Regions from separate parts of the Streptomyces sp. NPDC096048 genome, predicted to be linked through region 1. Evidence: riboswitches for the same ligand, from Rfam matches in the RefSeq annotation. Region 1 holds a riboswitch; the other holds the start of a gene.

Evidence for each region. Region 1 has a riboswitch for cyclic di-AMP ahead of ACIQ6R_RS29520 (M23 family metallopeptidase). Riboswitches for the same ligand answer to the same signal wherever they lie in the genome.
Region 2: linked by a shared signal. The riboswitch ahead of ACIQ6R_RS17560 (transglycosylase family protein) and the one ahead of ACIQ6R_RS29520 (M23 family metallopeptidase) in region 1 are both predicted to bind cyclic di-AMP.

Annotation. Positions count from the first base shown of each region.
Region 1 is NZ_JBIWGG010000011.1:264,473-271,460, reverse strand. It holds gene ACIQ6R_RS29535 (DNA topoisomerase (ATP-hydrolyzing) subunit A) at 1-921, opposite strand, end outside; gene ACIQ6R_RS29530 (M16 family metallopeptidase) at 1,245-2,597, shown strand; gene ACIQ6R_RS29525 (M16 family metallopeptidase) at 2,594-3,982, shown strand; cyclic di-AMP (ydaO/yuaA leader) riboswitch at 4,174-4,338, shown strand; gene ACIQ6R_RS29520 (M23 family metallopeptidase) at 4,351-5,115, shown strand; gene ACIQ6R_RS29515 (GntR family transcriptional regulator) at 5,313-6,008, shown strand; gene ACIQ6R_RS29510 (HPr family phosphocarrier protein) at 6,146-6,427, opposite strand; gene ACIQ6R_RS29505 (GNAT family N-acetyltransferase) at 6,626-6,988, shown strand, end outside.
Region 2 is NZ_JBIWGG010000006.1:89,469-96,456, forward strand. It holds gene eno (phosphopyruvate hydratase) at 1-795, opposite strand, end outside; gene ACIQ6R_RS17560 (transglycosylase family protein) at 1,055-1,795, opposite strand; cyclic di-AMP (ydaO/yuaA leader) riboswitch at 1,799-1,965, opposite strand; gene ACIQ6R_RS17565 (transglycosylase family protein) at 2,148-3,173, opposite strand; gene ACIQ6R_RS17570 (cytochrome P450) at 3,317-4,648, opposite strand; gene ACIQ6R_RS17575 (nucleoside triphosphate pyrophosphohydrolase) at 4,819-5,814, opposite strand; gene ACIQ6R_RS17580 (SurA N-terminal domain-containing protein) at 5,890-6,537, opposite strand; gene pkaE (serine/threonine protein kinase PkaE) at 6,683-6,988, opposite strand, start outside.

The sequences.
Region 1 (6,988 bases):
GGTGAGGTCCTTGACGTCGGCGATGCCCTGCAGCTTCTTCGCACCGACCAGGTCCTTGATCTTGGCGATCACCTTCTCCGGGCCGACCGCGAAGGGCAGCTCGGTCACGACGAGACCCTTGCGGCGGGCCGTCACCGTGTCCACGGCGACCGTCGCGCGGATCTTGAAGGTGCCCCGGCCCGTCTCGTAGGCGTCGCGGATGCCGGGCAGGCCGACGATGCGGCCGCCGGTGGGCAGGTCGGGTCCCGGAACGTGCTTCATCAGGGCTTCGAGGTCTGCGTTCGGGTGCCGGATCAGATGCCGGGCGGCCGCGATCACCTCGCGCAGATTGTGCGGCGGCATGTTCGTGGCCATGCCGACCGCGATGCCGGAGGCGCCGTTGACCAGCAGGTTCGGGAAGGCGGCGGGCAGCGCCACCGGCTCCTGCTCCTGGCCGTCGTAGTTGGGGCCGAAGTCGACGGTGTCCTCGTCGATGGACTCCGTCATCAGACTGGTGGCCTCGGCCATCCGGCACTCGGTGTACCGCATGGCGGCCGGCGGGTCGTCGTTGCCCAGGGAGCCGAAGTTGCCGTGGCCGTCGACCAGGGGAACGCGCATGGAGAACGGCTGGGCCATGCGCACCAGGGCGTCGTAGATCGACGCGTCGCCGTGCGGATGCAGCTTGCCCATGACCTCGCCGACGACGCGGGCGCACTTCACGTAGCTGCGCTCGGGCCGCAGGCCCATCTCGTTCATCTGGTAGACGATGCGGCGGTGCACCGGCTTGAGGCCGTCGCGGGCGTCCGGCAGCGCCCGGGAGTAGATGACCGAGTACGCGTACTCGAGGAAGGAGCCCTGCATCTCGTCGACGACGTCGATGTCGAGGATCTTCTCCTCGTACGAGTCGTCGGGCGGCGGGGTCTTCGTACTACGGCGGGCCATCGCTGCCGGCTCCTTGCTGAAGCGTGAACGGTGATCTGACGCGGTCCATTGTGGACCGCGGCACTGACAGCGACCGACCAGGACCCGTCACGGGCTGCCCGGCCCGGCGCGCTGCCCGCAGGGTACGCCCTCGTCCCGCGCGCTCGCCCCGGTCCGGCCGGTCGGGCCGCCAACCCCGTTCTCGCTCTCGGCGTACGAGACCCGGGAACTCCACCGGTGTCCCGCACGCTTGCATACAGTGGCAGGATCGGCGGAATTCCGCAGTTCCGCCCAATGATCCACCGAGTGTTTCCACCAAGGATTCCGCGATCGAAGGGACGTACATGCCCATGGGTCACACGGCCACAGCCCAGGCAGGCTCCGGCGGACTGACAGCGACCGAGCACCGCCTGGCCAACGGCCTGCGCGTGGTGCTCTCCGAGGACCACCTGACCCCGGTCGCGGCGGTGTGCCTCTGGTACGACGTCGGCTCGCGCCACGAGGTCAAGGGTCGTACCGGCCTGGCTCACCTTTTCGAGCACCTCATGTTCCAGGGCTCCGCCCAGGTCAAGGGCAACGGCCACTTCGAGCTGGTGCAGGGCGCCGGCGGCTCGCTCAACGGCACCACCAGTTTCGAGCGCACCAACTACTTCGAGACCATGCCCGCCCACCAGCTGGAGCTCGCCCTCTGGCTGGAGGCCGACCGGATGGGCTCCCTGCTGTCCGCCCTGGACGACGAGTCGATGGAGAACCAGCGGGACGTCGTCAAGAACGAGCGCCGCCAGCGCTACGACAACGTGCCCTACGGCACGGCCTTCGAGAAGCTGACCGCCCTCGCCTACCCGGAGGGGCACCCCTACCACCACACGCCGATCGGCTCCATGGCCGACCTGGACGCGGCGACGCTGGAGGACGCGCGCGCGTTCTTCCGCACCTACTACGCGCCGAACAACGCGGTGCTCTCGGTCGTCGGCGACATCGACCCCGAGCAGACGCTCGCCTGGATCGAGAAGTACTTCGGCTCCATCGCCTCGCACGACGGCAAGCAGCCGCCCCGTGACGGCTCGCTGCCAGAGGTCATGGGGGAGCAGCTGCGCGAGGTCGTAGAGGAGGAGGTCCCGGCCCGCGCCCTGATGGCGGCCTACCGCCTGCCGGAGGACGGCACGCGCGCGTGCGACGCGGCCGACCTCGCCCTCACCGTCCTGGGCGGCGGTGAGTCGTCCCGCCTGTACAACCGGCTGGTACGCCGCGACCGCACGGCCGTCGCCGCCGGATTCGGCCTGCTGCGGCTCGCCGGAGCGCCCTCCCTGGGGTGGCTGGACGTGAAGACGTCCGGTGACGTCGAGGTGCCGGTCATCGAGACCGCCATCGACGAGGAGCTCGCCCGGTTCGCCGAGGAGGGCCCCACGGCCGAGGAGATGGAGCGCGCCCAGGCCCAGTTGGAGCGCGAGTGGCTGGACCGCCTGGGCACGGTCGCGGGCCGCGCCGACGAACTGTGCCGGTACGCGGTCCTGTTCGGCGACCCGCAGCTCGCCCTCACCGCCGTGCAGCGCGTGCTCGAGGTGACGGCCGAGGAGGTCCAGGAGGTCGCCAAGGCCCGCCTGCGCCCCGACAACCGCGCGGTGCTCGTCTACGAGCCGACCGCCCCCGCCGACGAGAACGACGCCACCGACGAGAACGAGGAGGCGGCCAAGTGACCGAGCTCGCCACCATGGAATTCCACTCCCAGCCGCAGGCCGGGGAGCCCAAGCCGTGGGCGTTCCCGGCCCCCGAGCGCGGCAGCCTCGACAACGGCCTCACCGTGCTGCGCTGCCATCGTCCCGGCCAGCAGGTCGTCGCCGTGGAGGTGCTCCTCGACGCGCCCCTGGACGCCGAGCCGGCCGGCCTCGACGGTGTCGCCACGATCATGGCGCGCGCCTTCTCCGAGGGCACCGACAAGCACTCCGCCGAGGACTTCGCCGCCGAACTGGAGCGCTGCGGTGCCACCCTCGACGCACACGCCGACCACCCCGGCGTCCGGCTGAGCCTGGAGGTGCCGGCCTCACGCCTGGCCAAGGCCCTGGGCCTGGTCGCCGACGCGCTCAGGGCGCCCACGTTCGCGGACAGCGAGGTGGAGCGGCTGGTCCGCAACCGGCTCGACGAGATCCCGCACGAGCTGGCCAACCCGTCACGCCGCGCGGCCAAGGAACTCTCCAAGGAGCTGTTCCCGGCCGGGACGCGTATGTCGCGCTCGCGCCAGGGCACCGAGGAGACGGTCGCGAGCATCGACTCGGCGGCCGTACGCGCCTTCTACGAGAAGCACGTCCGACCCGCCACCGCCACCGCCGTGGTCGTCGGCGACCTCACCGACGTCGACCTCGACGCGCTGCTCGGCGAGACGCTGGGCGCGTGGACCGGCTCCGTGGCCGAGGCGCGTCCCGTACCCCCGGTGAGCGCCGACGACACCGGCCGGGTCGTCATCGTGGACCGACCCGGTGCCGTCCAGACGCAGTTGCTGATCGGCCGCACCGGCGCCGACCGGCACGACCGGGTGTGGCCCGCGCAGGTGCTCGGCACCTACTGCCTCGGCGGAACCCTCACCTCGCGCCTGGACCGCGTCCTGCGCGAGGAGAAGGGCTACACCTACGGCGTACGGGCGTTCGGTCAGGTCATGCGCTCCGCGCCCGACGGCACGGGCGCCGCGATGCTCGCCATCAGCGGCTCCGTGGACACCCCCAACACCGGTCCGGCCCTGGAGGACCTGTGGACGGTGCTGCGCAAGCTCGCCGCGGAAGGTCTCACCGACGCCGAGCGTGACGTGGCCGTGCAGAACCTGGTGGGCGTGGCGCCGCTGAAGTACGAGACGGCGGCGGCCGTGGCGAGCACGCTGGCCGACCAGGTCGAGCAGCACCTGCCCGACGACTACCAGGCCACGCTCTACCGCCAACTCGCCGCCACGGGCACCGTGGAGGCCACGGCGGCGGTCGTGAACGCCTTCCCGGTGGACCGTCTGGTGACGGTCCTCGTCGGCGACGCGGCGCAGATCAAGGAGCCCGTCGAGGCCCTCGGCATCGGTGAAGTCACCGTGGTGGCGGCCGAGTAGCGGCACACGCGCGCGGCGGCCCTGGTGACCGGAGTGTCACCAGGGCCGCCATTTGTCCGAATTGGGGGAGAGGCTGCCTGTCTGCCCTGTGGCGTGCGCTACAAAAGTCCTGTTGCGTTTGAGGATTGAACGCAGCCGCGTTTAGCGTCATGCGGGCTGTTCGTCAGGCAGTGCGCCGCACCCGCGGCACCGGACAGTCATCGCCGAGTCCCCGTACGGCGCGAGCCAGGGGAGCCGGGGACCCATCGCAGTCCCTGGGGTGAATCGGACGCCCGCGCGCGCAGCGAGGGGGTCCGTAGGAGACCTTCCACCTCCGAACCCGTCAGCTAACCCGGTAGGCGAGAGGGAAGGAAAGGACCAGCCTCTACATGGCGTTCACGCGCGCCACCGGGAAGCACCGTCGTCCCAGCCGGGTGCACCGCACCACCGCCCGTGCGGCGGGTGTCGCGGCCCTCGCCACCACCGGCGTCGTCGGCACCCTCGCGGCTCCGGCGCTCGCCGCCGAGCCCCAGGCGGAGCAGAGCGGACTCACCCCGGTCATCACCATCGGCGACTCCGTAGCCCACGAGATCGATGCCCAGGCCACCGCGCAGGAGCAGGCGGCCCTGCACGCCGCCGCCCGGGAGGCGGCCCAGGAGGCCGCGCGCGAGCGGGCGGCCGAGGCGGCCAAGGAGGCGCGCGAGGCCAAGGAGCGCGCCGCGCGCGAGGCGGAGCGCAAGCGCCTCAACACCTTCGTGTCGCCGATCACCGCTTCCTACGTCTCCACCGCCTACCAGGCCGGCAGCTCGCTGTGGTCCTCCGGCAGCCACACCGGCATCGACTTCCACGCCTCCAGCGGCACGTCCGTGCACGCGGTCGGCGTCGGCACCGTCGTCGAGGCCGGCTGGGGCGGGGCGTACGGCAACCAGGTCGTGATCAAGATGCACGACGGCACGTACACGCAGTACGGCCATCTGTCGTCCATCGGTGTCTCGGTCGGCCAGGCGGTCGTCGCCGGACAGCAGATCGGCCTGTCGGGCGCCACCGGCAACGTCACCGGACCGCACCTGCACTTCGAGGCCCGTACGAGCCCTGAGTACGGCTCGGACCTGGACCCCGTCGCCTACCTCCGCTCCCACGGCGTGAACGTCTGACGACGGACGGTACGGCATTCGAAAGCCCCGGCTTCCCGAGCCGGGGCTTTCGGCTTTCTTTCCCTCGGTGTACGCGTCGCTGTCCAAAAAATACCCATGAAATCCGTCCTGCCGTCGGAATATGCGCTTGATTGGCCTAGAGTCACTGAGCACACGTCAATCGTCGACGTTTCACGGGGATTAAGGCGGAGGTCGGCATGCGTATTCCGGCGCACTCGGTGTGCACGGCGATCCGGGACGACATCGTCACCGGCGTCCACGGACGCGGCAGCCGGCTCACCGAGGAACTCCTGGCCCGCCGCTACGGCGTCTCCCGCGTCCCCGTCCGTGAGGCCCTGCGCACACTGGAGGCCGAAGGCTTCGTGGTGACGCGGCGGCACGCGGGCGCGTGCGTCGCCGAACCCACCGAGCAGGAGGCCGCCGACCTGCTGGAGACGCGCGCGCTCCTCGAACCCCTCGGCGCCTCCCGGGCCGCCCGGCGCCGTACCGAGGCGCACCTCAAGGTGCTGCGCGGGCTGGTCAGGCTGGGGCAGGAGCGCGCCAGGCAAGGCGACAGCGAGGATTTGCGCTCACTGGACGGGTGGTTCCACGAGACCCTCGCCCAGGCCGCCGGCAGCCCGTCGCTGACGACCTTGCTGACCCAGCTGCGCCACAAGATCGCCTGGATGTACGTCGTGGAGGCGTCGGCCGGACCCGTGGAGTGCTGGGCGGAGCACGGCGCGATCGTCGACGCGGTGGCCCGGGGCGACGGCGAGCGCGCGCGGGCGCTCATGACGCTGCACACCGAGCGGTCGACGCCGGCGCACAGACTTCGATTCGTCTCCGGCGGCGAGCGGACGGGGCGTGTGAGGAAATCGCAACGTCCCGTAAACATGCCGAGCCTGCGACATTAACACGGGCGCCGTATACAAAGAGAGAGTAATTCGGGGGAGGGGGCTATTTCCGGCTGCCCATAAAAACCGGGGAAGCGGAAAGAGAAAGCGAGAGGCCCGCCCGGTGGTCCGGGCGGGCCTTTCGGTGTTGCCGTTGCTCAGACGGTCTCGGGGAGTTCCTCGAGTCCTTCGGAGACCAGCTTCGCCAGCCGGTCCAGGGCGGCGTCCGCGCCTTCGGCGTCGGCGGCGAGGACGATCTCCTCGCCGCCCTGGGCGCCGAGGCCGAGGACGGCCAGCATGGAGGCCGCGTTGACGGGGGACCCGTCGGCCTTGGCGATCGTCACCGGGACGCCTGTGGCCGTGGCGGCTCGGACGAAGATGGAGGCGGGGCGGGCGTGGAGACCCTCGGCCCAGCCGACGTTGACGCGGCGCTCAGCCATGTGATGCTGCCCTTCAGGTGTTCAGGGGTTCAGGTTGTCTAGACCAGTCTTGTCTAGACCAGTTTCCCACATCGTGAAGCTTGCGAGGACGGCTGCCGCCGCCCCCGTGTGGTCGTCGGACCGCGGCCTCGGCCCGACCTTCCGTCCTCCACAGACTGCCTCGCGCCGTTGTCGTACGCGAGCCGTACTCTGGGGCCCATGCAGACCTCGTCGGACCGGCACGAGTACCCCGCCCACTGGGAGGCCGACGTGGTGCTGCGCGACGGCGGCACCGCGCGCGTCCGCCCCATCACCGTTGATGACGCCGAGCGCCTGGTCAGCTTCTACGAGCAGGTCTCCGACGAGTCGAAGTACTACCGCTTCTTCGCGCCGTACCCTCGCCTGTCCGCCAAGGACGTCCACCGCTTCACGCACCACGACTTTGTGGACCGGGTGGGACTCGCGGCCACCATCGGCGGCGAGTTCATCGCCACCGTACGCTACGACCGGATCGGCGCCGGTGGAACACCCGCCTCCGCGCCGGCCGACGAGGCCGAGGTCGCCTTCCTCGTCCAGGACGCC
Region 2 (6,988 bases), on a different contig from region 1:
CTCGGCGGCAGTGCGGTTCTTGCCCTCGAAGGCGTAGGAGCCGTCCTTGTAGAACTCGGACGCGGCCACGTCGAGCGCGAGGGCGATCTGCTCGCCGGGGGTGTAGCCGGCCTCCTTGATCGCCTCGAGGATGAGGTCGAGGGCCTCGCGGTTGGAGCCGAGGTTCGGGGCGAAGCCGCCCTCGTCGCCGAGACCGGTGGCCAGGCCCTTGCTCTTCAGGACCTTCTTCAGGGTGTGGTAGACCTCGGCGCCCCAGCGCAGGGCCTCGGAGAAGGACTCCGCGCCGATCGGGGCGATCATGAACTCCTGGATGTCCACGTTCGAGTCGGCGTGCGACCCGCCGTTCAGGATGTTCATCATCGGCACCGGCAGCAGGTGCGCGTTCGGACCGCCCAGGTAGCGGAAGAGCGGCAGGTCGCTGGCCTCGGAGGCGGCGTGGGCGACGGCGAGCGAGACGCCGAGGATGGCGTTGGCGCCCAGCGAGCCCTTGTTGTCGGTGGCGTCCAGGTCGAACATGGCCTGGTCGATCAGGCGCTGCTCGGTGGCGTCGTAGCCGACGAGCTCCGGGCCGATCTGCTCGATGACGGCGAGGACGGCCTTCTCCACGCCCTTGCCCAGGTAACGGTTGGCATCGCCGTCACGGAGTTCGATGGCCTCGAAGGCACCGGTGGAGGCGCCGGACGGGACGGCGGCACGACCCGTGCTGCCGTCGTCGAGGCCGACCTCGACCTCGACCGTGGGGTTGCCTCGGGAGTCCAGGATTTCCCGGGCTACGACGACGTCGATGGACGGCACGAGCATCTCCTTCTTCAATGTGACGCTTCGGTGTGACGCGCGGGTCCCGCGGGACCGCAGCGGCTCTGCGGGACCGAGCCTAACCGGCTCCGGGCGATCGGCCAGCCGATCGCCCACCCGCTGGACAGAACCGAGAGTAAATTGTTTCCGAACGGAACAAAGACGTTTCCGGAAACCCGTTCGGGATGCGGGCGTAAAAATCCCGCCCCGGTGCGTACGGGGGAACACGCACCGGGGCGGGAGTCGCGGGAGCCGCCGCTTACTTCAGGTGCAGCTGCTGGCCCGGGTAGATCAGGTCGGCGTCGTCGACGATGTCGTCGTTCAGCTTGAACACCTTCGCCCAGCCGCCCTTGACGTCGTGCTCCTCGGCGATCGAGCTGAGGGTGTCGCCCTTGACGACCTTGTACTCGCCGTCGCCCTTCTCGACCTTCTTGCCGGTCGGGGTGGTGACGGTCTTCTTCTCGGCCTTCGGCTCGGCGGCCGGGCGCTCGTCGGAGCGGGAGGCCTTCTGCTCGGAGGAGCGGTCGGCGGTGGAGCCGCTGCTCTCGCTCTGCGAGCTCTCGGAGCTGCCGGAGCTCTGCGAGGAGCCGCTGTCCTGGCTCTCGCCGGAGCCGCCACCGGTGTACGCGGCGCTCGACAGGCCGGTGCCGCAGACCGGCCAGGCACCCTTGCCCTGACCCGCGAGCACCTTCTCGGCGATCTCGATCTGCTGCGCCTTGCTGGCCTGGTCGGCGGTGGCGGCGTACTGCGTGCCGCCGTAGCCGGCCCAGGTGGAGGCGGAGAACTGCAGACCGCCGTAGTAACCGTTGCCGGTGTTGATGGACCAGTTGCCGCCGGACTCGCACTGGGCGACGGCGTCCCACTCGGACGCGGTGGCGGCGGAGGCGTTGCCGGCCGCCATCAGCGGGGCGGCGACGGCGGCACCGGTGACGCCGGCGACGGCGATGACACGGGTGGCCTTGGACGGGCGGCGGTGCTTGCCCTTGCCGGAAAACAGCATGGTTGATCCCCTCACCGACGCCTGCGAGGTGAGCTGTCGGGTTCGGGCCGGTTGAGTTGCCCGGCCGGGTTCCTCGCGGAACTCGGCTCCACCCCTAGCCGCTCCGGCTCAACTGCCCGGTGCGGCACTTACCTTGGGTCCCCCGCTCCTGCCTTCGGCGCTTGCGCGACGACTGTTCCCGGACGGCCGCTGGCAGGATTCGGCGTTGCGGCAGCCGGGGCCCGCGATGGCGAGCGGTCACGACCGTAGACACGCACTCCGCGGATTTTCAAAGACGATCACGGCTTCTGAGACCTATCTCTCACGTGATCCAAAACGGACATACAGTCTCGAACCGTGACGCGAACTGCCCCTACTTTTCGCCCGATTCGCCCGTGACCGTGAGCGTCTGACCGGGCAGAATGTGGTCCGGGTCGATGCCGACGACCTCCTTGTTGCCGGCGTACAGCGAGCGCCACCCGCCGTCGACCTCAAGGGAGTCGGCGATGCCCCAGAGACTGTCGCCGGAACGGACGGTGTACGAGCCGTCCACGACCTCTCGCGACTCGCCCTCACCGCGGGAGGCGTGCCGCCCCGACGACTCGGCCGCGCGGCCGCCCGCCACACCCTCGTCGGCACTGTCGCCACGATGCCGGCCCGCGCCGGAGTCCTCGGGGTCGGTGAGCACCGAATTCCCGCCGCCCTGCCCTGCCTTGTCCGTTTCGTCGACCTCCGGAGAGGCCGTGGGTGAAGCGTCGGCGCCCTGAGAGCCGACACTCTCCGTGGACTGGGTGTCGGGGGACGTGTCGGACTTGGTCGAATCGTCCCCACTGTCCGACATGGAGTCAGACGTGGGAGCCGAAGAGGGCGAAGACGGCGAAGACGGCGAAGGGGACGAAGAGGGTGCGCCGGAGGTGGGCTCCGGCGACTCGGTCGTGCCGGACGACTCGGTCGTGCCCGACACCTCCGGCTCCGCCGACGCGCCGTCACCCGTCGAACCCGTTCCGTTGTCCGTGGACGCCGAGTCGTTGCCCATGCCCGCGAGCAGGGCGCAGGTCGGCCAGGCGGCGATGCCCTGGTCCGCGCGCAGCTTCTCGGCGATTCTTATCTGCTGGGAGCGACTGGCCTGATCGGCGCTCGGCGCGTACTCCAGACCGCCGTACCGCACCCAGGCGTCCTGGGAGAGCTGCAGGCCGCCGTAGTACCCGTTGCCGCTGTTCTGGCTCCAGGCACCGCCGGTCTCGCACTCGGCGACGCGGTCCCAGTTCGCCCCGTCCGCCGCGTGGGCGCCGGTGGCGCCGAGAAGCGGGATCGCGATGGCGGAGCCGGTCACTCCGGCTGCGACGACCAGGGCGGGAGCCTGGCGGGGGCGGCGGTGACGACCGTTCCCGGAGAGCATGCGACGACCTTTCACGAGACAACGGGGAACGCGCGGCGGACGATGCTCGGCGCCACGCTGGTTCGTGAACGTATAGGCAGATGATCGCTTGTCACAAGTTCATGCCGCGCAGATCACGTGAAGATCACAGAGCTGAGCGCGTGTCACTTTTGCGTCGGCGACGAACCGTTGTCGGACGACCGCGTGACCGATGACTCGGCCGACGACGGGGCCGGGGTGAACGACACGGGCAGGGTGCGCAGGCCGCGCATGATGAGCCCGCCGCGCCAGCGCAGTTCGGCCGGGTCCGCGGCGAGGCGCAGATCCGGGAGGCGGGTCAGGAGCGTGGCGAGCGCGGTCTGTCCCTCCAGCCGGGCGAGCGGGGCGCCCAGGCAGTAGTGGATACCGTGGCCGTACCCGAGGTGCTGGCTGTCCCGGCGGGAGAGGTCCAGGGTGTCCGGGTCAGTGAACCGCTCCGGGTCCCGGTCGGCGGCGGCGAGGACGACGAGGACGGGGTCGCCGGCCGCGATGTCCTGCCCGCCGATGGTGAGCGGCCGAGTGGCGAAGCGCCAGGTGGCCAGCTCCACCGGACCGTCGTAGCGCAGGAGTTCCTCCACTCCGGTTTCCAGCAGGGAGCGCTCGCCGGCGGCGAGGGACGTTTGCAGACGGGACCGCTGCTCGGGGTGGGTGAGCAGGGCGTACGTGCCGTTGCCGATGAGATTGACCGTGGTCTCGAAACCCGCGAAGAGCAGGATGAAGGCCATCGCCGCCGCCTCGTTCTCGGTGAGGTGCTCACCGTGGTCGGAGGCGCGGATGAGCGCGGAGATGAGGTCCTCACCGGGGCCGGGCTCGGGCGGCAGCGCCGCGCGCTTGCGGTGGATGAGGTCGGCGAGATAGCCCCGCATCTTCTTCACCGACCGCGCGACCCCGCCCCGCGGGCCGCCACCGTGGCGGATCATCATCCCCGCCCAGTCCCGGAAGTCGTCCTGGTCCTCACGGGGAACGCCGAGCAGGTCGCAGATGGCGTAGATGGGCAGCGGGAAGGCGAACTCGTGGATCAGGTCGGCGGACCCGGTGCCGGCGAACCGGTCGATGAGGTCGTCGGCGAGCTCCTGCACCCGGGGCGCGAACTCGGCGACCCGGCGGGGCGTGAACGCCTTGCTGACCAGCCGGCGCAGCCTGGTGTGGTCCGGCGGGTCGATGTTCAGCAGGTGGGTCATCAACTCGGCCTTCCGCTCCCCCGGAATGCCGGTCTTGCCCTTGGCGTGCGCGGGCTCGTCGTGGTGCGCCGGGTTCTTGGACAGCCTCGGGTCGGCGAGGGCCTGCTTGGCGTCGGCGTACCGGGTGACCAGCCAGGCCTCCACACCGCTGGGCAGCCGCGTCCGGTGCACCGGGGCGTGCTCGCGCAGCCAGGCGTAGGCGGGGTAGGGGTCGCTGGCGAACTCCCAGGTGAAGAGCTCGGGGGCGGGGCGGTCGGGCGTGGAGTGGTCGGTCACCCCTTGACCGTATCCGGGGCGCCGGAGACGACCGGAGCGGACGCCGGAGACGACCGGAGCGGGCACCGGGGACGACCGGAGCGGACGCCGGAGACGACCGGAGCGGACGCCGAAGATGACCGGAGCGGGCGCCGGTGGCCCATCCTCAGCGGACCCGGACGGCACCGGTCTCAGCCACCGGCGCGCTCCGTCTCCATGATCGCGTCCCGGTACGCCCGTGCCGCCGCTCTCAGTGCCGCCTCCGGGTCCGTGCCGTCGGCCTCGGCACGTGCCGCCAGGGCCAGCAGTTCGTAGCCGATGCCCTCGCCGGAGGGCAGCGGGACCGGGAGGCCCGCCGTGCGCACCCGGGAGGCGAGCTTGGCGGCGAGGGCGAGGCCGGGCTGGCCGAGGGGGACGCCTTCGGTGACCGAGGTGCGCTGCTTCTCGGCCGCCTTGGTGCGCAGCCAGTGCTCCCTGACCTCCTCGGGGGTGGTCGCCGTCTCGTCGCCGAAGACGTGCGGGTGGCGGTGGATCAGCTTGGCGACGATCGTGCCGGCCACGTCGTCGATGGAGAACGGCGCGTCGGGGTCCTCCTCCGCGATGCGGGCGTGGAAGGCGACTTGGAGGAGTACGTCGCCCAGTTCCTCGCGCAGTTCGTCGCGGTCGCCGTCCTCGATCGCCTCGACGAGCTCGTACGCCTCCTCGATGGCGTACTTGGCCAGGCCCTTGTGCGTGCGCTGCGAGGACCACGGGCATTCCACGCGGATGCGGTCCATGACCTGGACGAGGTCGAGCAGGCGGGCGCCCGGCAGGTCGTAGGAGGCGGGGAGCAACTCCAGGTCCGGCATCCGGACCCGGCCCGACCCGGCGAGACGGGCCAGTCCGTCGGTGAGGGCGGGGTCGCCCTCACCGGTCGCCACGACCACCACCGTGTGACCGCCGGCGCAGGCGGCGACCAGCTCCTCGGCGGTGGGGGCCGTCTCGTCGACCCGTAGGCCCGCCTCGCGCAGATACGGCAGCTGCGGGTGCGCGCCGTCGGCGCACAGCACGCGGTCGGCGGTGCGCAGGGCCTGCCAGGCGGGCCAGGACAGCAGGCCGGGCGCGACGCGGTGGCTGGTGGTGAGCAGGACGACGCGGCCGGGGTCGGGGGCGGTGCCGGGAGCGGTGTCGGCGGTGGTTGCGTTCACGATCAGAACGTAACGCACGCGGCGGACGGCCCCGTGAGTTGTCCACAGGGGCGGCGGAGCGCCCCCGCAGGACCGTTACGCCGTCTGCTGGGTCCGCGCGGCCGTGATCTCCCGCACCCACGGCACCTTGGTGTCGACGCGGCTGCTCTTCTGTACGTCCCAGGCGCCGTAGCGCGGGTTGAGGTCGACGTCGAGCTTCTTGGAGGCCTTGGACAGGGCCTGCCAGAACTCGGGGCGGCTGGTGTCGGTGCCGAGGCTCTCGGCGAGCTTCTGGGCCTCCAGCTGGAGGCGGAGGTTGTCGTCGAGGCGCTCGGGCGGGACGCCGTACTGCTGCAGCCAGACGGTCTCCAGCTCCTTGGCGCCGCCTGCCTGCTCCTCCAGGCCGCCGCGCATCTCCTGCACCTCCCTGCGGCTGACGCTCACGCCCGCGTCCTGGGCGGCGCGGTGCAGGACCCGGTCGAGGACCATGCCGTGCAGGGTGTCGCGGGTGAGGGTGCCGGTCCGGGCGACGACCTGCTGGTACTGGGCGTCGTCGGGGACGGCGGCCCGCTGTGCCTCGCGTACCTCGTCGACGCGGTTCTCCAGCTGGGCGACGGTGATCCGCTGGTCGCCGACGACGGCCGCCGCGCCCGGATGCGCGTCGTTGCCGCAGGCGGTGAGCAGGGGCGCCGCGGCGGCGATCGCCGCGGTGAGGAGGAGCGCGGTGCGACGGCGGCGGTGCAAGGAGACCTCCCGAGGAGATTGTGCGACGGTGCACAAAGTCTTGCGATGATCGATGGTAGGCAGTGGCCCGGCTCTGGCCAACCCATTCGACCAACGATTCACCAGGACTTCGGGCACCGCCGCGCCCCGGCCGGGGTGGTGGCCGTCAGCCGCGTACCTGGCCGAGCCACTGGAGGGTGCGCCGGATCTCGGCCGCCAGCGGGTGGCCGGGGCCGTGGACGCGCTCCACGTCGTGCAGCAGCCGGGCCAGCGTCTCGTGGGCGGCGGCGCGGTCGCCGAGGGCGAGGAGCAGGTGGCCGATGCGGCGGCGGACGTCGTGGGCGAGGTCGGGGTCGCCGGCGACGTACTGGTTCTCGTAGTAGGGCAGCAGCGTGCGGTACTCGGCGAGGGCGGCGGCCGGTTCGCCGAGCTGTTCCAGGCACTGGGCGGCGTCGTAGCGGTGGCGCAGGGA